Regions from separate parts of the Ancylobacter mangrovi genome, predicted to be linked through region 2. Evidence: predicted binding sites of a transcription regulator. Region 2 holds the regulator's gene; each other region holds the start of a gene.
The links. The regulator LexA, encoded in region 2, represses DNA repair genes until DNA is damaged. The targets are predictions, from matches to a motif close to TGTTCNNNNTGTGTTCNG.
Positions count from the first base shown of each region.

Region 1: the regulator LexA is predicted to act here: its motif matches at 3,372-3,389, upstream of NVS83_RS11315 (ImuA family protein).
Region 3: the regulator LexA is predicted to act here: its motif matches at 1,761-1,778, upstream of ruvC (crossover junction endodeoxyribonuclease RuvC).
Region 4: the regulator LexA is predicted to act here: its motif matches at 3,756-3,773, upstream of NVS83_RS11390 (PA0069 family radical SAM protein).

Region 1 covers NZ_JANTHY010000003.1:345,455-350,899, forward strand. Annotated here, with positions in the region: gene NVS83_RS11295 (exopolysaccharide biosynthesis protein) at 268-867, shown strand; gene NVS83_RS11300 (hypothetical protein) at 898-1,116, opposite strand; gene NVS83_RS11305 (DUF983 domain-containing protein) at 1,388-1,816, shown strand; gene NVS83_RS11310 (aminotransferase-like domain-containing protein) at 1,799-3,226, opposite strand; gene NVS83_RS11315 (ImuA family protein) at 3,405-4,310, shown strand; gene NVS83_RS11320 (Y-family DNA polymerase) at 4,315-5,445, shown strand, end outside.
Region 2 covers NZ_JANTHY010000005.1:9,832-15,276, forward strand. Annotated here, with positions in the region: gene NVS83_RS13410 (ComEC/Rec2 family competence protein) at 1-1,453, shown strand, start outside; gene lexA (transcriptional repressor LexA) at 2,043-2,738, opposite strand; gene atzF (allophanate hydrolase) at 2,933-4,756, shown strand; gene NVS83_RS13425 (GntR family transcriptional regulator) at 4,782-5,445, opposite strand, start outside.
Region 3 covers NZ_JANTHY010000006.1:117,626-123,070, forward strand. Annotated here, with positions in the region: gene NVS83_RS15975 (LysR family transcriptional regulator) at 1-8, opposite strand, end outside; gene NVS83_RS15980 (aldo/keto reductase) at 123-1,127, shown strand; gene NVS83_RS15985 (pyridoxamine 5'-phosphate oxidase family protein) at 1,132-1,614, opposite strand; gene ruvC (crossover junction endodeoxyribonuclease RuvC) at 1,792-2,307, shown strand; gene ruvA (Holliday junction branch migration protein RuvA) at 2,304-2,921, shown strand; gene NVS83_RS16000 (hypothetical protein) at 2,918-3,367, shown strand; gene ruvB (Holliday junction branch migration DNA helicase RuvB) at 3,364-4,401, shown strand; gene NVS83_RS16010 (TetR/AcrR family transcriptional regulator) at 4,468-5,100, shown strand; gene NVS83_RS16015 (DUF2852 domain-containing protein) at 5,196-5,445, shown strand, end outside.
Region 4 covers NZ_JANTHY010000003.1:361,347-366,791, forward strand. Annotated here, with positions in the region: gene NVS83_RS11365 (ring-cleaving dioxygenase) at 1-751, shown strand, start outside; gene NVS83_RS11370 (alpha/beta hydrolase) at 809-1,444, shown strand; gene ypfJ (KPN_02809 family neutral zinc metallopeptidase) at 1,536-2,450, shown strand; gene moaB (molybdenum cofactor biosynthesis protein B) at 2,454-3,014, shown strand; gene NVS83_RS11385 (glycosyltransferase family protein) at 3,033-3,617, opposite strand; gene NVS83_RS11390 (PA0069 family radical SAM protein) at 3,943-5,052, shown strand; gene NVS83_RS11395 (VOC family protein) at 5,049-5,445, shown strand, end outside.

The DNA.
Region 1 (5,445 bases), on a different contig from region 2:
GCATGACTGGACCGTGAAACATTCGATCGCGGCGGTGATCATTCTGCTGATCGCCGTCGGGGCCTTCCTGTTCAGCTGGACCTGAACCGGCGCCTCGCGCGTTCCCCCCGAGTTCCGCGCTTCTGGTTAATGTCACAATCAGTGCTTATCTGACGGGCCAGCGGTGGAGAGTCGTCCGCCGTCCGGGGAGGAGTGTCGCCCGCCGTGCCGTCCGATATGCCGTCCGACATCGACAGCGCCAAAATTCCGGGCGGGGAAGACTACGAAGTGCTTCGCCTGTCCGACGTGCTGAACCGCATCGCCAACGATGTGGAGCGCGAACGCATTGCCGTGGGCGATCTGCTCACCGTGATGCGGGAGCGGGCGTTCGGGCCGCTGATGCTGATCTTCGCGCTGCCCAACGTGCTGCCGACGCCGCCGGGAACCTCGGCCGTGCTCGGCGCGCCGCTGGTGTTCCTCACCGCCCAGCTCGCGCTCGGCCGCGAGCCGTGGCTGCCGCCCTTCATCGCCCGCCGCTCGGTGGCGCGCAGGGACTTCGCCGCCTTCATCGGCCGCGCCACGCCCTGGCTCGCCAAGGCCGAGGGGCTGCTGCGCCCGCGCCTCGGCATCCTCGCCCATCCGCCGGCGGAATATGTGATCGGGGTGATGTGCTTCGTGCTGGCGACGGTGCTGGTGCTGCCGATCCCGCTCGGCAACATGCTGCCCGCGCTCGCCATCTGCATATTGGCGCTCGGCGTGCTGGAGCGCGACGGGGTCTGGATCCTCGTCGGCATGCTGTGCGCGGTCGCCTCGCTCGGCGTGGTGTCCGGCGTCATCTGGGGCTTCGTGCACGCCGGGCTCTACCTGCTCAAGAGCCTGTTCGGCTGAGCGCGAAGGCCCGGGTCGACCGTTCAGGAGTCAGCCGACGTCGCGCGCGCTTTCCAGCGCCCGGGTCAGCATGTCGAGGCACTGCTCGGCCTGCTCCTGCCCGCTCTCGTCGCCATGCAGGCGCCGGGCGATGTCGCGCAGGTCGCGAATGGCGACGTCCACCGCGGTGAACAGGTCGATATCGGGCGCGGAATCGGAGGCGATGTCGGGCTCGGGAAGCCTTGCCGGGAACGGAATGACGTTACTCATAAGGCTGCTACTCATGAAGCGACTTTCGACGGATGAACGAAGGGACGGCGAATCGGTGGGTGGGCGCCCGTCGACCACCTTGCGCGGGATTGGTTAACGTCCCCCTCCGGTACCGTCAGCTTCGCCACCCGGCGGAAAAGCCTCGTCGCCCCATGCATTGCCCGTGAATGCCCATGCAATCGGGCGGTTTCGTTGACATTGTATGCCGCCGCGCCCAGATGAGCGGGGTCGGGCGGCGGTTCCTGCCTCCGATCCGAAGCAGGAGGCTGCCATGCTCAATCGCGAATGGCCGAAGCTGTCGCCCTTCGAATGCGGCATCAAGGGGCGCTGTCCCCGCTGCGGGCAGGGCCATCTCTTCAACGGGTTCCTGAAGATCGCCCCGCGCTGCGAGGTGTGCGGGCTCGACTATTCCTTCGCCGATCCGGCGGACGGGCCGGCCTTCTTCGTCATCTGCTTCGGCTGCGTGCCCTCGGTGGCGTTCGGGCTCTGGCTCGAAGTGGCGTTCCAGGTGCCCTACTGGGTGCATCTGGTGACCACCGTGCCGGTGATGCTCGCCACCTGCATTCCGCCCTTGCGGCCGCTGAAGGGATGGCTGGTCGCCAGCCAGTACTTCTACAAGGCCGAGGAGGGGCGTCTCGTCGATCCCTCCGTTCCCGGCGCGCCCGCCGGCGGGCCGGCAGGATCAGCCCCGCGCGCCTGAACGCTCTTCCTTCCCCTCGATCAGGGCCGCCAGCCCGCCGAGCGCTTCGGCGAGGCGGGCACGGTCGGCCACCGCGCCGAGCGCGATGCGCACCGCCCGGCGCGCCGTGCCGTCGACGCTGAAGGCCTCGGCCGGCATGATCCCCAGCCCCTGCCGCCGCGCCGCCTCGATGAGGCGGGCGCTGTCCCAGCGCGCGGGCAGGGGCTGCCAGACGTGAAGCCCGTCCGGATGCGCGTGGCTGCCCGCGGGCAGCAGGTCCCGCGCCAGCCGCTGGCGCTCGCGCGCCTCGCGCCGTATGGCGCCGAGCAGATGGGTCGCGGTGCCGGTGGCGATCCAGCGCGTCGCCAGCGCGCTCATCAGCGGCGCCGGCATCAGGGTGAGCGCGCGCAGCGCCGCCGCCAGCCTCTCGGGATCCTCGCGCTGCGGGACGGTGACGAAGGCCGTGCGCAGGCCGGGCGTCAGGCACTTGGCGAGGGTGGCGACGTGATAGGCCGATTCCGGCAGCAGGGCGGCGAGCGCCGGGGCGGGCCGGTCGATCAGCCGGCTGTAGGGATCGTCCTCGATCACGGTGAGGCGGTAGGCGCTGGCCACCGCCGCGATCTCGTGGCGCCGCGCCGGCGGCATGGTGCGGGTGGTCGGGTTCTGGATGGTCGGCTGGATGTAGAGCGCGCGCGGCTTCAGCGTCTCGCAGGCGCGCGCCAGCGCCTCGGGCTCGAGCCCCTGCGCGTCGCAGGCGACCGGCGTCACGGCGAGGCGGAGCGCGGCGCTCGCGGCGAGGAAGCCGGGATAGGTCTCCGGCTCCGCCAGGATCACCTCGCCGGGCTGGGCCAGCATGGAGAGCAGGGCGGCCAGCGCGGGCTGGGTGCCGGGGGTGACGACCACGCGGCGCGGGTCCACCGCACCGAGCACGGGCTCCAGCCATTGCGTCGCGGCCAGCCGGTCCGGCGCGGCGCCGGGGCCGATGTGATAGGCCATCAGCACGTCGGCATTGGAGCGGGCGAGGAGCGAGGCGAGACCGCGCTCGACCAGCGCGCCGAGCGACAGGCCGCGCGGGGGCGGGGGCATCAGCATCGACAGGTCGAGCGCCGGCACGGCCGCGCCCGAGCCGCCGGGAATAAAGGAGCCCCGCCCGGTGACGGCGTCGATCAGCCCGCGATGGCGCGCCTCGCTATAGGCCCTCGTGACCGTGGTGAGATCGACCTGGAGCTGCTCGGCGAGGGCGCGCTGGGTGGGCAGGCGCTCGCCCGGGCGCAGCACCCCGCGCGCCACCGCATCCTCCAGCGCGGCGAGGATCTGGGCGTAGAGCGGGCCGGCGGCGCGGTCGAGCGGGCCGATCCAGTCCGGCGTCGAGGCGGGGTCGAAGGGAACGGGGGCGAGGGGTGCGGGGCGGGAGGATTCGGTGTCTTGCATGGCGTCGCTACTCCCGGCCTGCCGGGGCGCGGCGCGCTTTCCGGCGCCCCGTGCAGGCAGGAGCGCACTATGCCGTCCCGCCCCTGCGCGCGCATCCTGTTTCGCAAGGAGGCTTGACTCGCGAGGCGGAACGAGTCGTCTTTATGAGAACAAAACATGAACTAATGTGAGCGCGACGATGGGCCCTGCCCGAGACGTTTCCGCGCTGAGGCAGCTGCTCGCCGGGCTTGAGGCGGAGCGCCTGCCCGGCGAGGCTTCCTCCTTCACCCTCGGCGCCGCCGGGACCGGCGAGATCGCGCTCGGGCGCGGGACGCTGCACGAGGTGCAGGCGGAGCGGGGCGCGGACCAGCCGACAGCGGCCGGCTTCGCCCTGGCGCTGGCCTTGCGGGCCGGGCAGGCGGCGCACCTGCCCCCCATGCCCGTGTCTCCAGCGCCTCTTCCGCTCGCGGGCTCTGGGCACGCCCCTCCCGTGCCGCTGCGGCCGGGCGCCCGTCCGGTGCTCTGGGTGCGGCAGGACATGGCCGAGGCCGAGCTCGGGCGGCTCGATGCCGCCGGCCTTGCCGGGCTCGGGATCGATCCCGCCGGCCTCGTGCTGGTGCGGGCGCCGGACGCGGCGGCGGCGCTGCGCGCGGGCGAGGACGCGCTGCGCTGTCCCGCGCTCGGGGCCGTGCTGATCGAGATCTGGGGCGCGCCGAAGGTGCTCGACCTCACCGCCACCCGCCGCCTCTGCCTGCGCGCCGCGGCGGCCGGCGTCACCGGCCTGCTGCTGCGCGGGGCGGCGCGGAGCGTTCCCACCGCCGTGGCGACGCGCTGGCGGGTGGCGCCCGTTCCCTCGCTGCCGCTGGAGGGCCACGCCCCCGGCGCCCCGGCCTTCGAGGTGCGCCTGCTGCGCCATCGCGGCGGGCCCGAGGGACGGCCGGTGGAAGGGGGCACATGGAAACTGGAGTGGGACCGTGAGACATGTTCCTTCCGCGACCTCCCCGCGCTACCTCGCGCTGTGGTTCCCGTTCCTGCCGGCGGACCGGTTGGAGCGAAGCCGGCGGGGCGGGAGCGCGCCGTCGCGCCGTTCCGCCGCGCGGGCTGACGGCTTGCCCGCGCCGGCGGCGCTGGTCTTCGTCGAGACGGTGAAGAACGCGCTGCGCCTCGTCGCGGTGGACCGGCAGGCGCGCCGGTGCGGGCTCGCGCCCGGCCTGACGTTGGCGGATGCGCGCGCGCGCATTCCCGACCTCGCCGTGATCGAGCACGACCCGGTGGCGGACGCGGCCTTTCTCGAGGCGATCGCTGACGATTGTGACCGCTGGACGCCGCTGGTCGCACTCGACGGCGCCGACGGGCTGGTGCTCGACATCACCGGCTGCGCGCATCTGTTCGGCGGCGAAGCGATGATGCGCGCGCGCCTTCTCGACCATCTGGAGCGGCGCGGGCTCGGCGCCACGGCGGTCATTGCCGGCACGCCGGAGGCGGCGCGCGCGCTGGCGCGGGCGAGCCGGGGCGGCGTGGTGCCGCCGGGCGGGGAGGCGCGGGCGGTGGCGCCGCTTCCCGTCGCCCTGCTCGGCATCGACGAGACGATCGCGAGCGGGCTCTCCCGGGCCGGGCTGAAGACCATGGGCGACCTCGCCGAGCGGCCCGGCACGCCGCTCGCCGCGCGCTTCGGCGAGGAGCTGCTGGTGCGCCTGCGCCGCACGCTCGGCCATGAGGACGTGCGCATCGTGCCGCGCCGGCCGCTGCCGGCCTGCATCGCCGAGCGCCGCTTCGCCGAGCCGATCGGCCGCGCGGAGGACATAGAGGGCGCGCTGGCCGGGCTGGTCGGGGACCTCGCCCTGATGCTGGAAGCGCGCGGGGAGGGCGGACGGGCCTTCGAGGCCTCGTTCTTCCGGGCCGACGGCGCGGTGCGGCGGCTGAAGGTGGAGACCGCGCGGCCCTCGCGCGACGCGCCCGCGCTGATGCGGCTCTACCGCGAGCGGATCGCGGCGCTGGCGGACCCGATCGATCCCGGCTTCGGCTTCGATCTGGTGCGGCTCGCCGTGCTGCGCGCCGAGTCGCTCACCCCCGCGCAGGTGAGCCTCGACGGGCGCGCGGTCGCGGAGGAGGAGGTCGCGGAGCTGACCGACCGGCTCGCCGTGCGGCTGGGGCGCGAGCGGGTGCTGCGCTTCTCGATGCGCGACACCCACGACCCGGAGCGGGTCAGCGTGCAGGTGCCGGCGGGCGAGCCGGTGCCG
Region 2 (5,445 bases):
GCACATGGCGCTGGTGGCGATGACGGTGTTCTTCCTCGCCCGCGCGCTGCTGGCGCTGCCGCCCGAGCTGGCGCTGCGCTACCCGATCAAGAGCTGGGCCGCGGTGCCGGCGCTGTTCGCCGCCACTTACTACCTGCTGCTGTCCGGCGCGCATGTGCCGACGCAGCGCTCCTATGTGATGACGCTGCTGGTTCTGCTTGGCGTGATGATCGGCCGGCCGGCGCTGACGCTGCGCACGCTGGCGATCGCGGCGCTGGTGGTGATGGTGCTCACGCCCTGGGCGATCCTCGACCCCGGCGCGCAGATGTCGTTCGCCGCGACGCTGGCGCTGGTGGCGGCCTATGAGAGGTGGGGCCAGCGGCTGATGGCGCCTTCGGGCACGACGGCGCGGCGCTGGACGCTGCGGCCGGTGCGCTATGTCGCGGCGCTGGCGCTGACCTCGCTGGTGGCGGGGCTCGCCACCGCGCCCTTCGCCGCTTTCCATTTCCAGCGCCTCGCTCCCCTGAGCCTGCTCGCCAACCTTGCTGCCATGCCGGTGGTGTCCTTCATCGTCATGCCGATGGGGCTGCTCGGCTCAATGCTGATGCCGTTCGGCTGGGACGGCCCGGCCTGGCGGGCGATGGGCTGGGGCCTCGACCTGATGATCGGCATCGCGGATTCGGTCGCCGCGCTGCCGGGTGCGGATCGCGGCATCGCCGCCATGCCGATGGCGAGCCTCATCCTTCTCAGCCTCGCCCTGACCTGCCTGTGCCTGTTGCGCACGCGGCTCGTTCTCGCGGGACCGCTGCTGGCCGGTGCCGGGGCATGCGTCTTTCTGCTGGCACGGCCGCCGGATCTCTATGTCGATTCCCGCGCCCGCACCGTGGCCGTGCGCGGGCCGGACGGCGCGCTCTCGCTGATGGGCACCCCCTCGACGCGGATCGCCGAGCGCTTCGAGGTGGCGCAATGGCTGAGCGCCGAGGGCGTGCGCGCCGTGCCCGCCGCCGATCTGACGCAGGCAGCCCGCTGCGACGCGCAGGGCTGCACGCTGGCGGGTCCCGATGGTGCTCTCGTCACCTACTCGCGCGAGCGCGGCTCGCTCGCCGAGGACTGCCTGCGGGCCGAGATCGTGGTCACGCCCTTTGAGCCGCCGGCGGACTGTGCGGCGACGGTGATCCATATCGATGCATGGCACCAACTCGGCGGGGTGGCGGCGACGCGGACGGGGCCGGGGGAGTGGCGCCTTTCGGTGGCACGGCCGGGCGGAGAGGTGCGGCCCTGGCTGCCTCCATCTCCCGAGGCCGGCAATATCCTTCTTGCGCCCGCGCAGGGCGTCGATCCGGCGGGGCTGTCTCCCGGAAGGGGTGCATCGGCCGAGCCGGTCGCGGCCGGCCGAGCCAGTGCGGAAAGTCCGGCGAATGACAGGGGCGGCGCGTTGGATGACGAGCCGGACGATGACGGGCAACGGGAATGACGACCGCGCGCAATGAAGGCCTGCGGAGGCGGGCGCGCTGAGAGGCCCCGGAGGAATGCCTATCGAGAGCCCATGTGCGCTTGGGGTCCGCGCGTACCGAGACAATCGACTGAGCCGCGCACGAGGCGGGGGCGAAGGATCGGCGCCAGCCGGGTTCGACTCCGCAGCGCCTGCGGCGCTGTCTTGTTATCCGCCTCCCGAGGCCAAGCTGCCGCCGGAGACCAGACTGCCTCCCCGAGACCACAGGTTGCCTCCCGAGGCCAGGCCGCCGCGGGAGACAAGGCTCGCGCCGGAGGGTATGTCCACCACCCTCGCTCGCGACGTCGCGCGCCTCGCCGAGGGATCGGCTCAGAGCAAAACTGCCGAGAACCGCGATCCTTCCGCGACCAGCAACATTCCAGCCGGCCGCTCGAGCCGTTCGGAGCTTCACCAGTGAGTTCGTGCACATCCGCCCGTCAGCTCTGGCAGGTAACCCCGTTACAAATGCCGCTTCCAATCTGACCAGCCGGCGCTGCCCATCGATGCCGCTCGCCAAGGCAACCCGCCGGAGGCGCTTCGCGCCGCCGCGGCCCGCCGGCGCGAAGCGCCCTCAGTAGCGCCGGAAAAGCCCTACCAATCGTCCCTGGATGCGAACGCGGTCGGGGCCGAAGATGCGGGTCTCGTAGGCCGGGTTGGCGGCTTCCAGCGCGATCGAATCGCCCTTGCGGCGCAGCCGCTTCAGCGTTGCTTCCTCGTCGTCGATCAGCGCCACGACGATGTCGCCCGTATTGGCGGTGTCCATCCGCCGGATGAGCGCGAGGTCGCCGTCGAGGATGCCCGCCTCGACCATCGAATCGCCGCGCACCTCGAGCGCGAAATGCTCGCCGCCCGCAATCATCTCCGGCGGCATGGAGATGGTGTGGTCGCGCGACTGGATCGCGGAGATCGGCGTGCCGGCGGCGATGCGGCCCATGACCGGGATCGGCACCGAGCGCGACGCGCCATCGTCGCTCGCCGCGGGGCGGGCGCGCCCGAGGCTGCCCTCGATCACGTTGGGCGCGAAGGCGCGCGAGGCCCGTGGCGGCTGCGAATCCTCCGGCAGGCGCAGCACTTCCAGCGCCCGAGCCCGGTTGGGAAGGCGGCGGATGAAGCCGCGTTCCTCGAGCGCCGTGATGAGACGGTGGATGCCGGACTTGGACCTCAGGTCCAGTGCTTCCTTCATCTCCTCGAAGGAGGGCGGAACACCGTCCTGCTTGAGGCGGTCATTGATGAAGCGAAGCAGCTCGTGCTGTTTGCGAGTGAGCATCGATGCCTTCCGTCCGCGCGCCGCAATGAAAACAAATCACGAACAAACACTATCCGTTCTTTTTGTGTTCCACAATCGGTAAATGGATCGCTAATCCGGCACCGTGGAAACGCGGTTTCCTGCTCCTGTATGCAATGGCCTATGTGCTGCTCAAGTGTTATGCATGAGCGCGGGAGCACAGGAAGGACGATACATTGATCGGCACCATCGCGGACATCGTCGCGGCCCACCGTTCCGGGGCGGCGCGGCCGGCGGACACGGTTGCGCGCTGCTTCGAGCTCATCGAGCGTCATGGCGATCCGGCGGTCTTCACCGCGCTCAGCACGCCGCAGGCGATCGCGGCGGCGCTGCGGGCGCTGGAGGGGATCGATCCGGCCGGCCTGCCGCTTTATGGCGTGCCGTTCGCCGTGAAGGACAATATCGACGTCGCCGGCCTGCCGACCACCTGCGCCTGCCCGGACTACGCCTATGACGCGACCCGCGATGCGAGCTGCGTGACGCGGCTGCGCCGGGCCGGGGCGATCGTTATCGGCAAGACCAATCTCGACCAGTTCGCCACCGGGCTGAACGGGACGCGCTCGCCCTACGGCACGCCGCGTAACGCCATGCGGGCGGACCTGGTGCCGGGCGGGTCGAGCTCGGGCTCGGCGGTGGCGGTGGCGGCGGGGCTGGTGCCGTTTGCGCTCGGCACCGACACGGCCGGCTCCGGGCGCGTTCCCGCCGGGCTCAACAACATCGTCGGGCTCAAGCCCAGCCTCGGCCTCGTCTCGACCAGCGGCGTCGTGCCGGCCTGCCGCTCCCTCGACTGCGTATCGGTATTCGCGTTGTCGGTCGAGGAAGCGTTCGCGGTGCTGCGCGCGGCGGGCGGGTCGGACGAGGCGGACCCCTATTCGCGTGCGCTGCCGATCGGCGCGCCGGGGGACTTTCCCGCCCGGCCGCGTATCGCGGTGCCGCGCCGCGCGGATCTGGTCAGCTTCGGCGACCGGCTGGCCGAGCGGGCCTTCGCCGCCGCCGTCGCCCGCATGGAGCGGCTGGGCGCCGAGGTCGAGGAGATCGACATGGCGCCGTTCCACGACACGGCGAAGCTGCTCTATGAGGGCCCCTGGGTCGCCGAGCGCCTCGCCGCAGTGGGCGCGTTCCTGGAATCGCGGCCGGCCGCGTTCCATCCCGTGGTGCGCTCCATCGTCGAGCAGGGACGGGGCCTCAGCGCGGTCGACGCGTTCCGCGGCCAGTACCGGCTCGCCGAGCTGAAGGTGCAGGCGCGCGCGGCGCTGGCCGGTTTTGACGCGCTGATGGTGCCGACCATGCCGACCGTCTACACGGTCGAGCAGATGCTGGCCGAGCCGGTGCGCTACAACAGCAATCTCGGCGTCTACACCAACTTCGTGAACCTGCTCGACATGTGCGCCCTGTCGGTGCCGGCCGAGATCCGGCCGGACGACGCGCCGGCGGGGGTGACGCTGCTGGCGCCGGCGGGGCGCGACGCGCATCTCGCCGCGCTCGGCTCCGGCTTCCATGCGGATACCGGCCTGACCATGGGAGCGACCGGCCGGCGGCTGGGACCGCGCCCGCAGGCGAGGCCGCGTCCGGCACCGGGCTTTCTCGAGCTGGCGCTGTTCGGCGCGCATCTCTCCGGCCTGCCGCTCAACGGGGATCTGGTGGCGGCCGGTGGCGTGTTCCTGCGCAATGCGCGCACCAGCGCCGACTACCGACTGCATCTCCTGCCGGAAGGGCGGGTGCGCCGGCCCGGGCTGGTGCGTGGCCGTCCGGGCTCCGGCGCGCCTATCGCCTGCGAGGTGTGGGCGCTGCCCGCCGAAGCGTTTGGCCGGCTGGTCGCCGCCATTCCCGCTCCGCTCGGCGTGGGGTCGGTGATGCTCGACGATGGCACGGAGGTGAAGGGCTTCCTCATGGAGGCGGCCGCGGCGGCCAATGCGCGCGACATCACGGCGTTCGGCGGCTGGCGGGGCTTTCTCGCCGCCGAGGAGGAACGGCGCGAGAGCCACGCCGTCGGCGGCTGAAAGATATCTGGATTATCGTGTCAGATCAGACGCTTTGAGCGTATTGCTCATAAGCGTCATGAACGATGGCGATGTGGCTGCGCATGGCGGCGATGGCGCCTTCGCGGTCGCCGCGCAGGATCGCCGTCACCACCCGGTCGTGCTCGGTATGCGACAAGCCGAGGCGCCCGAGCGCGCGGAACTGCGCCCGGCGGAAGGGCGACAGGCGCCGGCGGGTGCCGAGGGTGATCTCGATCAGATAGTCGTTGTGGCTGCCGTCATAGATGGTGGTGTGGAACTGGTCGTTCGCCTCGCGATAGGCGTTGAAGTCGCCCTGGCGCATCAACTCGCCCATGGCATCGTGCAGCTTCACAAGTGCGCGGCGCTCGGCCGGCGTCATCTGCAGCGCCGAGAGGCCGGCGCACAGGCCCTCCAGCTCGGCCATGACGTCGAACATGTTCTGCAGGCGCTCGACGCCGGGGCGCGCCACCACCGCGCCGCGATGCGGGCGGGCATCCACGAGGCCGGAGGCGGTGAGCTCGCGCAGCGCCTCGCGCACCGGGGTGCGGGAGACGCCGAAGCGGGTGGCGAGGGCGGTCTCGTCGAGCGTCGTGCCGGGCGGCAGCAGGCCGCGCGTGATCTCGTCGGCGAGCTGCATGCGCAGGCTCTCGGCGCGGGTCACGCGCCCACGACCGGCCTTCGCGGAGAGC
Region 3 (5,445 bases), on a different contig from region 2:
GAATGCATTGTACGGATTTCCGAACGGTTCATTCAGATAAGAATAGATTATCGAACAGGTTCCCCCGCGCCATATCTGGCCCATCCCGCCGGGACTGCCGGCGGCCGCGATGGAGACGCATCATGACCCTTTCCCGCACCAAGCTCGGCGCCACCGGACCGGAGGTCTCCGCCTTCGGCCTCGGCGCCATGGGCATGTCCGGCATGTACGGGCCCGCCGACCGCGAGGAGAGCCTCGCCACGCTGCACGCCGCGCTCGACGCCGGCATGACGCTGATCGACACCGGCGACTTCTACGGCATGGGCCACAACGAGGTGCTGATCGGCGACGCGCTTACGGGCGTGCCGCGCGAGGCCTACCAACTCAGCGTCAAGTTCGGCGCGCTGCGCGACCCGGCCGGCGGCTGGGGCGGCTACGATCTGCGCCCGGCGGCGATCCGCAACGCGCTCGCCCAGTCGCTCAGCAAGCTGCGGGTGGACTACATCGACATCTATCGCCCCGCGCGCCTGCCGGCGGGCACCGATGTGGAGGAGGTGGTCGGCACGCTCGCCGACTTGGTGAAGGCCGGCTATGTGCGCCATATCGGCCTGTCCGAGGTCGGGGTCGAGACCATCCGCCGCGCCGCCGCCGTGCACCCGGTCTGCGACCTGCAGATCGAGTATTCGCTGGTCTCGCGCGGCATCGAGGACGAGATCCTGCCCGCGCTGCGCGAGCTCGGCATCGGCGTCACCGCCTATGGCGTGCTCTCGCGCGGTCTCATCAGCGGCCACTGGCAGGGCACGCAGGGCGCTGGCGATTTCCGCGGCGCCAGCCCGCGCTTCCAGGGCGAGAACGCCGCCGCCAACCTCGCGCTGGTCGAGGCGCTGAGAAAGGTCGCCGAGGCGCGCGGCATCTCGGTGGCGCAGGCGGCGATCGCCTGGGTGGACGCGCAGGGCGCGGACATCGTGCCGCTGGTCGGCGCGCGCCGGCGCGACCGCCTCGCCGAAGCGCTGGGCGCGGCGGACATCCGCCTCTCGCCCGACGATCTCGCCGCGATCGAGACGGCGGTGCCGAAGGGCGCCGCGGCCGGCGAGCGCTATCCGGCCATGGCGATGGCCGATCTCGACAGCGAGCGCAAGGCGCGCTGAGGCACTACAGCCGCACCAGGTCGGTGTGACCGAAGCCCTTCGAGTAGTCGAGCAGCGAGATCACGCTCGGCGTGACGCGGAAGATGCGGATGTCGTCCGGGCTGGGGCGGACGATCGGCACCGGGGCGGGCGCGTCGGCATAGGCGGCGATCATCGCCGTGATCACCCGCTCGGCCTCGGTGCGGTCCCCGACGGCGCGCGCATGGCCGGCCAGCGACAGCGCGCTGATGGCCATGATGTCGGCCGTGTCGCGGTCGATGGTGAGCGAGACGCGGTCGTCGCGGGCGATGTTGGCAGCCTTCTGGCTGTCGAGCGCGCACAGGAAGTAGATCGCCAGCCCGTCATGCACATAGCCGACCGTCGTCGCCTGCGGCCAGCCATCCGGCCGCAGCGTGGCGACGGTACAGATGCGGTGCGTGTCCAGCACCTTCACGATCTTCTCGCGCAGAAGCGGGTCGATCTTCCCGCCGTCGGTCTTCGCGTTCATTGCCGTCACCCCCGAGGGACCGGAGGCGCCAGCATGCGCCCGGCGCGGCGTCCCGGTCTTGACCGGCGTCAACGGGCGCCGGCGATATCAACCTTGCGTTAACCACAACCGGCCGGCGGGCGGGCAGGCGGCGCCCACGGCCTTCACGTTCGTCCTTTGTTCGGGTACGCCGATGATATGGCGCCACCTGCGATTCGCATCCTCGGGCTCGACCCCGGCCTCCGCCGCACCGGATGGGGGGTGATCGAGGCCGCCGGCACGCGGCTGACCTTCGTCGCCTGCGGCACGGTGCTGCCGCCGGAGGAGGGCGGGCTCGCGGACCGCCTCGCCGCGCTCCATACCGAGCTGGCGCGCGTGCTCTCCGCCTATCGCCCGGACGAGGCGGCGGTGGAGGAGACCTTCGTCAACGTCAATCCGGCCTCGACGCTGAAGCTCGGCCAGGCGCGCGGCGTGGTGATGCTCACCCCGGCCCTTGCCGGCGTGCCGGTGTCGGAATATGCCGCGCTGTTTGTGAAGAAAACCGTGGTCGGCGCCGGCCGGGCCGAGAAGGCGCAGATCCGCATGATGATGAAGGTGCTGCTGCCGCAGGCCGATTTCGAGACCGACGACGCCGCCGACGCGCTTGCGGTGGCGGTCACCCACGCCCAGCATAGGGGCATGGCGCAGATGAAGGCCCGGATGGCGGCGCGATGATCGGCAAGCTGAAGGGCGTGGTCGATACCTATGGCGAGGATCACGTCATCCTCGACGTGCACGGGGTGGGCTATCTCGTGCACTGCTCCGGGCGCACGCTGCAGGCGCTGCCGCCGGCGGGGGAGGCGGCGACGCTGTTCATCGAGACCTTCGTGCGCGAGGACATGATCCGGCTCTACGGCTTCGTCTCGAAGGCCGAGAAATCCTGGTTCATCCTGCTGCAGAACGTGCAGGGGGTCGGCTCCAAGGTGGCGCTCAACGTGCTCTCCACCCTCTCGCCCTCCGAGCTCGCCAATGCGGTGGCGATGGGCGACCGGGCGATGGTGGCGCGCGCCAACGGCGTCGGGCCGAAGGTCGCCGCGCGCATCGTCGCCGAGCTCAAGGACAAGGCGCCGGGCTTCGCCGACGTCGACCCCGCGCTGGCCCAGCTCGCCGGGCAGATCGAGGAGCGCAGCGCCCCCGCGCCGGTGAGCGACGCGGTCTCGGCGCTGGTCAATCTCGGCTACGCGCAGGTGCAGGCCAGTGCCGCGGTGGCGGCCGCGCTGCGCGAGGCGGGCGAGGGGGCCGACGCCGCACGGCTGATCCGGCTCGGGCTGAAGGAGCTGGCGCGATGATGCTGCGCCTGCTCTCGCGCCTGCGCGGTGCCGACCGGCGCGAGCCGGCCGTGTGGCCGTGGCCGTCGCGTATCCCGGCCATGATCTTCGCCTATGGCGGCGCGATCATCGCCGTGCTGATGATCGAGCGGCTGATGCACAGCCTGATGTCGGCCAACTACGCCGCCATCGCGGTGGTGCCGGGCGGGCTGGCGGCGGGGATCTGCGCCTTCGCGCTGTCCTTCACGCCGCGCTCGCGGCTGTTCGTGCTCGTCGCGGTGCTGGTGGTGTCGCTGCTGCCGCTCGCCGTGGTCTTCCTGTCGATCGACTTCAAGGAATACGAGGCACTGTTCGAGCACCGCGCCATCATCCTCGCGCCGATCTTCGCGGCGGCGATCGTGATCGTCACCGGCGTGCTGATCGTCGGCGGCGTGTTTCCCTCGCGTCGCGGGAGCCCGCCGGCATGAACACCAAGCGCCTCATCACGCCCGACAAGCGCGAGGAGGACCTCGCCGAGGCGACGCTGCGCCCGCAGACGCTGGCCGATTTCGTCGGGCAGGAACAGGCGCGCGCCAATCTCGACGTGTTCATCAAGGCGGCGAAGGCGCGCGGCGAGGCGCTCGACCACGTGCTGTTCGTCGGCCCGCCCGGGCTCGGCAAGACGACGCTGGCGCAGATCGTCGCGCGCGAGCTGGGCGTCGGCTTCCGCTCCACCTCCGGCCCGGTGATCGCCAAGGCCGGCGACCTCGCGGCGCTGCTGACCAATCTCGAAGAGGGCGACGTCCTCTTCATCGACGAGATCCACCGCCTCAACCCGGCGGTGGAGGAGATCCTCTATCCGGCGATGGAGGACTATGAACTCGACCTCATCATCGGCGAGGGGCCGGCGGCGCGCTCGGTGAAGATCCAGCTCTCCAAATTCACGCTGGTCGGCGCCACCACGCGCTCGGGGCTGCTGACCACGCCGCTGCGCGACCGTTTCGGCATCCCGGTCCGGCTCAATTTCTACACCGTGGACGAGCTGGAGCTGGTGGTCTCGCGCGGGGCGCGGGTATTCGGCATCCCGATCTCGAAGGACGGGGCGCGCGAGATCGCCCGCCGCGCGCGCGGCACGCCGCGCATCGCCGGGCGGCTGCTGCGCCGGGTGCGCGACTTCGCGCTGGTCGCCGGCCGCGACGTGATCGACCGCGCCGCCGCCGACCATGCGCTCGGGCATCTCGAGGTCGACGCCGCCGGGCTCGACCAGATGGACCGGCGCTACCTCACCGTGGTCGCGGTGAACTATGGCGGCGGGCCGGTCGGGGTCGAGACCATCGCGGCGGCGCTGTCCGAGCCGCGCGACGCGATCGAGGAGATCATCGAGCCCTATCTGGTGCAGCAGGGTTTCATCCAGCGCACCCCGCGCGGGCGCATGCTGACGGCCCATGCGTTCAAGCATCTCGGCCTCGCCGTGCCGACCAGCACCAACCAGATGCCGCTCTTCGACGAAGGCGACGAATGACGCGCACGGGGCGGCGTGCATCGGCGCAATCGACGCGGATCGCGCGGTGATGTAAGTGCCATTCACATGAGCTGGTCGAGAAACGGCGAATCCCGCGGCTATCATCACGGCAACCTCCGGGAAGCCCTGATGAAGGCGGCGCTCGAGCTGATCGCGGAGAAGGGCACGGCGGGCGCCACCTTCGCCGAGGCGGCGCGGCGTGCCGGCGTCAGCCCCGCCGCGCCCTACCGCCATTTCCGCGACCGCGACGAGCTACTGGCGGCGGTGGCGACGGAAGGCTTCGAGCGCTTCGCCGCGGCGTTGCAGGCGTCGTGGGGCGAGGGCCGGCCGACACCTGCCGAAGCCTATGAGCGCATGGGACGGGCCTATCTCGATTTCGCCCGCACCCACCCCGCCGACTATGTCGCCATGTTCGAATCCGGCCTGTCGGCCGAGGCGCATCCGGCGCTGGCGCAGGCAAGCCAGGATGCGTTCGGGGTGCTGCGCGCGGCGGCCGACGTGCTGGTCGCCTCGATGCCGGGGCAGGGGCGCCCGCCGGCGCTGATGGTGGCGCTGCACACCTGGGCGCTCGCCCATGGCGTCGCCTCGCTGTTCGGTCGCGCGGACGGGGCGCGGCGCAAGCTGCCCATGTCGCCCGAAGAGCTGCTGGAAGCGGCTTTCCTGGTCTATCTGAAGGGCCTCGGCGCCCCGGCGAACTGAGCCGTCCGCGAAATCGGAAGGGGCGATCCTTGACAACGAGCCGGGCCGTCTCTACCTATGTAAATGTGATTAACATTAACCCAGGAACGGATGCCATGGAGCTCGCACAGAAGCTCGACTACTACGGCAAGCCCGCCTGGATCGCACTCACGGTCCTCGGCTTCATGGCCTGGTGGCCCCTGGGTCTGGCGATCCTGGCTTTCACCATAGGGAGTGGACGGATGTTTTGTGGCGGCAGGCGCGGCTTCGGCCGCTGGCAGGAAGACGGCGCGGAGATGATGCGCAGCGCATTCGGCGGCCGCTGCGGCCGGCGCGGCGGTTTCGCCTCGAGCGGCAATCGCGCCT
Region 4 (5,445 bases), on a different contig from region 2:
CTTTCCGTGGGACCATGTGGCGCCGGGACGGCTCGGCATCGGCGAGACGCAGGAGACCGCGTTCCGCGTGCCGGCGGCCTCGATCGGCTACTGGACCCAGCGCTTCGTCGAGAAGGGCGTCTCGCATGAGCCGATCATCCGCCGCTTCGGCGAGAGCGTGCTCGCCTTCCGCGACCCGCACGGCATGCGCCTCGCGCTGATCGGCGTGCCCGGCATCGAGAACGAGCCGGCCTGGATCGGCACCGACGTGCCGGCCGAGCATGCGATCCGCGGCTTCCACGGCGTCAATCTCCTGCTCGCCGAGGCCGCGCCGACCGGCGCCATCCTGACCGACGTGTTCGGCTTCAAGGAAGTCGGCCGCGAGGGCCCGCTGGTGCGCTTCAAGGCCGAGGGCACGGATATCGGCGGCGTCGTCGACATCCACGAGGCCGGCGGTTTCCTGCCCGCCCGCATGGGCGGCGGCTCGGTGCACCACATCGCCTTCCGCGCCGCGGACGACGCGGCCGAGTTCGCCATGGTGAAGAAGCTGAACGAGAACCACGGCATCCGCACCACCGAGCAGAAGGACCGGAACTACTTCCGCTCCATCTACTTCCGCGAGCCCGGCCACGTGCTGTTCGAGATCGCGACCGACATCCCCGGCTTCGCGGCGGACGAGCCGCTGGCGCATCTGGGCGAGGCGCTGAAGCTGCCCGACTTCCTGGAAGGCAGCCGCAGCCAGATCGAGTCGGTGCTTCCCGAGATCGCCTGACATCCCGGCGCCGCCCTCTCGCGGGCGGCGCCTTCCCATCCAGACGAGGAGGCCGTCATGAGCGCGAACGCTCCGCTTTCCTTCGTGCATCGCTTCGAACCCGCCACCGAAGCGGACGCTCCTCCGCTGCTCCTGCTCCACGGCACCGGCGGCGACGAGAACGACCTGATCGGGCTCGGGCGGATGCTCTCGCCCGGCTCGGCGCTGCTCGCCCCGCGCGGCAAGGTGCTGGAAGGCGGCATGCCCCGCTTCTTCCGCCGCCTCGCCGAAGGCGTGTTCGACGAGGAGGACGTGCGCCGGCGCGCGGGCGAGCTCGCCGATTTCGTCCGCGAGGCGCGCGAGACCTATGGCCTTGCCACCCCGGTCGCCGTCGGCTTCTCCAATGGCGCCAACATCGCCGCCGCGACGCTGCTGCTGCGGCCGGGAACGTTTTCCGGGGCGATCCTGCTGCGCGCCATGGTGCCGCTCGCCAATCCCCCCGCGGCAGCGCCCTCGGATACGCGGGTGCTGCTGCTCTCCGGGGCGATGGACCCGATCGTGCCGAGCGAAAACGCCGAGCGGCTCGCCGGCCAGCTCCGGGCGGCCGGCGCGCGTGTCGAGCACCGGCTGCTGCCCGCCGGCCACGGCCTCTCGCAGGCCGATGTGAGCCTCGCCCAAGGGTGGCTCGCCGCCCCGGCGGAAGCGGCGGCATGATCCCTTAGGGAACATGTTGCCGTCATCCGCATTGCTGCCACGGCGCGGCTGCATCACTATCATGCCGCAATGGCAGGCAGTGGAGGCCAATATGCGTTGGGAGGATTTCCGGCGTAGCGACAACGTCGAGGACCGCCGCGGCAGTGGCGGCTTCGGCGGCGGATTTGGCGGGCCCGGCGGGCGCATACCCGGCGGGCGCGGCAGCCTCGGCATTGGCGGGCTGATCATCATCGGCCTGATCGCCTGGGCGACCGGCATCAATCCGGCGGTGCTGATCGGCGGCGCCGATATCCTGATGGGCGGCGGCGACAGCGGCTACAGCCAGCAGCAGTCGCCGGCGCCCTCGGGCAAGCAGGGCGCGCCGAGCGACCAGATCGGCCAGTTCGCCGCTACCGTGCTGGCGCAGACCGAGGATGTGTGGACCGCCGTCTTCAAGGCGCAGGGCGAGACCTACCAGGACCCGGGCATGGTGCTGTTCTCTGGCGCCACCCGCTCGGCCTGCGGCACCGCGCAGTCGGCCATGGGGCCGTTCTACTGCCCGCTGGACCAGAAGGTCTATCTCGACACCTCGTTCTTCCAGGAGATGAAGCAGCGCTTCCGCGCGCCCGGCGACTTCGCCGCCGCCTATGTCATCGCCCATGAGGTCGGCCACCACGTCGAGAACCAGATCGGGCTTCTCGAGAAGGTGCAGGCGCGCCAGCGCCAGGTCTCGCGGTCGGAAGCCAACGCGCTCTCGGTGCGGGTCGAGCTGATGGCCGACTGCCTCGCCGGGGTGTGGGCGCACCATGCCGACCAGCAGTGGCAGATCCTCGAGGAAGGCGATATCGAGGAGGCGCTGAACGCGGCTTCCGCCATCGGCGACGACAAGCTGCAGAAGCAGGCGCAGGGCTATGTGGTGCCCGACAGCTTCACCCATGGCAGCTCGGCGCAGCGGGTGAAGTGGTTCCGCACCGGGCTCGACACCGGCTCGATGGGCAAGTGCAATACGTTCCAGAGCAGTAACTGAACCATGAGTGCCGAATCCGCCGAGAAGATTTTCGTGCCGCTGGCCATCGCGGTGCTGACGATCTCCGACACGCGCGTCCTCGCCGACGACCGCTCCGGCAACACGCTGGTGGAGCGGATCGCGGCGGCGGGCCACAAACTCGCCGACCGGGCCATCGTGCCCGACGATGTCGAGACCATCCGCGTGCGGGTCGCCGGCTGGATCGCCGATGCGGGGGTCGACGTGGTGATCACCACCGGCGGCACCGGCTTCACCGGGCGCGACGTGACGCCCGAAGCGATCGAGCCGCTGTTCGAGAAGCGCATGGAGGGCTTCTCGACCGTGTTCCACATGATCTCGTTCGGCAAGATCGGCACCTCGACCCTGCAGAGCCGGGCGACCGCCGGGGTCGCCAACGCGACCTATATCTTCTGCCTGCCGGGCTCGCCGGGCGCCTGCCGCGACGGCTGGGACGAAATCCTCGTCCACCAGCTCGACATCCGCCACAAGCCCTGCAACTTCGTCGAGATCCTGCCGAGGCTCGACGAGCACCTCAAGCGCGGCAAGCTGCGCGCGCCGGCCTGAGACACGGGCCGGCCGGTCTCAGCTTTCGGGCAGCAGCATCTGCGAGCGCAGGAGCACCATCCGCCCGCGCCCGATCCGCGCCACCAGCCGGCGGGCGGACTGCGCGCCGGCCTCGTGCCCGCCCAGCGCCTCGTAGAAGCGGCGATGGATCAGTAGCCCCTGCTCCGGGCGCGGCCGGCCGGTGAGCGCGTGGCGCGCCACGGCGGCCGCTTCCTTCAGCCGCGGCGCCACGCCGAAACCGTCGAGCGCGAGCCGGAAGGTGGCCGCGCGCCGGTCGGCGGCGCCGATGCGATCGACCTGGTCGGTGAAGGCGCGCACGTCGCGGGCCCAGCCTTCCTGGAGGATGCCTTCCGGCTCCAGGAACAATAGCCACGGACTGCGGGCCGCCGCCGCGCCCTGGCGGTGGCGCGCGCCGGCATCGGCCGGGCCGCGCAGATACTCGCAGCCCGCCGCATCGGCGATTTCGGCGATTTCCGGCGAGGCGCCGGTGTCGACCAGCAGAACCTCGCGCACCACGCCGGCGGCGGCGCCCGGGACCAGCGAGGCGAGCGCGGGGATCAGGAGGCGGTGGGACCCACTCGTGGGAACGACGACCGAGATCACGCTTGGCTGCGGCTCCCTGAAGCGGAAAGGGGGCGGAGGGCGGTGCGGCTGAGGACCCTGCACGCAAAGCGCAAGGCGTTGCCCTGCCTATAGCAGGCGTCCGCGCGCGTGAAGCGGCGTCTTCCGCATTTCGATGTATGTTCTTGATATGTTCTTATGGCTGGACTAAGAATCCGGCATGGAACGCCGCACCGAACTTCTCCCCCGACAAAAGTCGCCGCCGGCGGCGGCGCCGAAGCATCTCGGCCGGCTGGCCGAGGAGCGGCGGGCGATGCGGGAGAAGGAGGAGCGCGCGCAGGCGCGGGACACCTCGACGCTGTCGGAAATGGATGGCGGGCCGGAGCCGGCCGGGCCGTCGGTCGAGGCCGGGCGCCGGCGCGGCCGGGGCGCGCTCTCCAACGCGGCGGGCCGGTTCGAGCCGCAGGCGCGCGAGGCGTTCGACGACGGCTGGCAGAGCCTCGACGAGCTGCCGGTCTTCCGCACCGACGTGACGGTGGAGCGGGCGCGCACCATCATCAACCGCAACGATTCGCCCGATGTCGGCTTCGACCGCTCGATCAATCCCTATCGCGGCTGCGAGCATGGCTGCGTGTACTGCTTCGCCCGCCCGACCCACGCCTATCAGGGCCTGTCGGCCGGGCTCGACTTCGAGACGAGGCTGTTCGCCAAGGCAGACGCGCCCGAATTGCTGGCGAAGGAGCTGGCGAAGCCGGGCTACGAGCCGCGCACCATCGCGCTCGGCATCAATACCGACGCCTACCAGCCGATCGAGCGCGAATGGCGACTGACGCGCCGGATCCTGGAGGTGCTGAGCGATTTCGGCCATCCGGTCGGCATCGTCACCAAGTCCGCGCTGGTGCTGCGCGACCTCGACATCCTCGCGCCGATGGCCGAGCGGGGGCTGGTGAAGGTCGCGCTGTCGGTCACCTCGCTCGACCACAAGCTGGCGCGGGTGATGGAGCCGCGCGCGGCGACGCCGATGCGCCGCCTCGATGCGCTGCGCCGCCTGAGCGAGGCGGGCGTGCCCACCGCCGTGCTGGTGGCGCCGGTCGTGCCGGCGGTGACGGACATGGAGATGGAGCGCATCCTCGACGCCGCCGCCGCCGCCGGCGCGTCGGAGGCGGGCTATGTGATGCTGCGCGTGCCGCTGGAGATCAAGGACCTGTTCAAGGAGTGGCTGCTGGCCCATTTCCCGGATCGCTACCGCCACGTCCTGGCGCAGCTGCGGGAACTGCACGGGGGCAAGGAATATGATTCCACCTTCGGCCATCGCATGACCGGCAGCGGCCCCTATGCCTGGACCATGGCGCGGCGCTTCGAGATCGCGGTGGAGCGGCTCGGCCTGAACCGCCGCCACACGCGCCTGACGACGCGGGCCTTCAACCGCCCGCCACGCAAGGGTGAGCAATTGTCGCTGTTCGGGGAGGATGCATGATCGCGGTGGAGGAATGCGAGAACGGGCCGGAGGACGCGCCGGCCCGGGAACTGACGCGCGAGGCGGTGCGGCGGGGAGGGCGGGAGGTCCCGCCGCTGCGCCTGTCGCTGGTGACGCTTGGCGTGGCGGATCTCGCGCGCGCGGCCGCCTTCTACGAGAAGCTCGGCCTGGCGCGGAAGGTGCGCGAGGCCGGGGGCGTGGTGTTCCTCGAGGCGGGCCCGGTGGTGCTGGCGCTCTATCCGCGCCATGAGCTGGCGACCGATGCCGGCGTCGTCGACGGCCGGCACGGCCAGTTCGGCGGCGTGGCGCTGGCCTGCAACCGGGCGAGCCGGGCCGATGTCGACGCCACGCTCATCCGCGCAGTGGCGGCGGGCGGGCGGGCGCTGCGGCCGG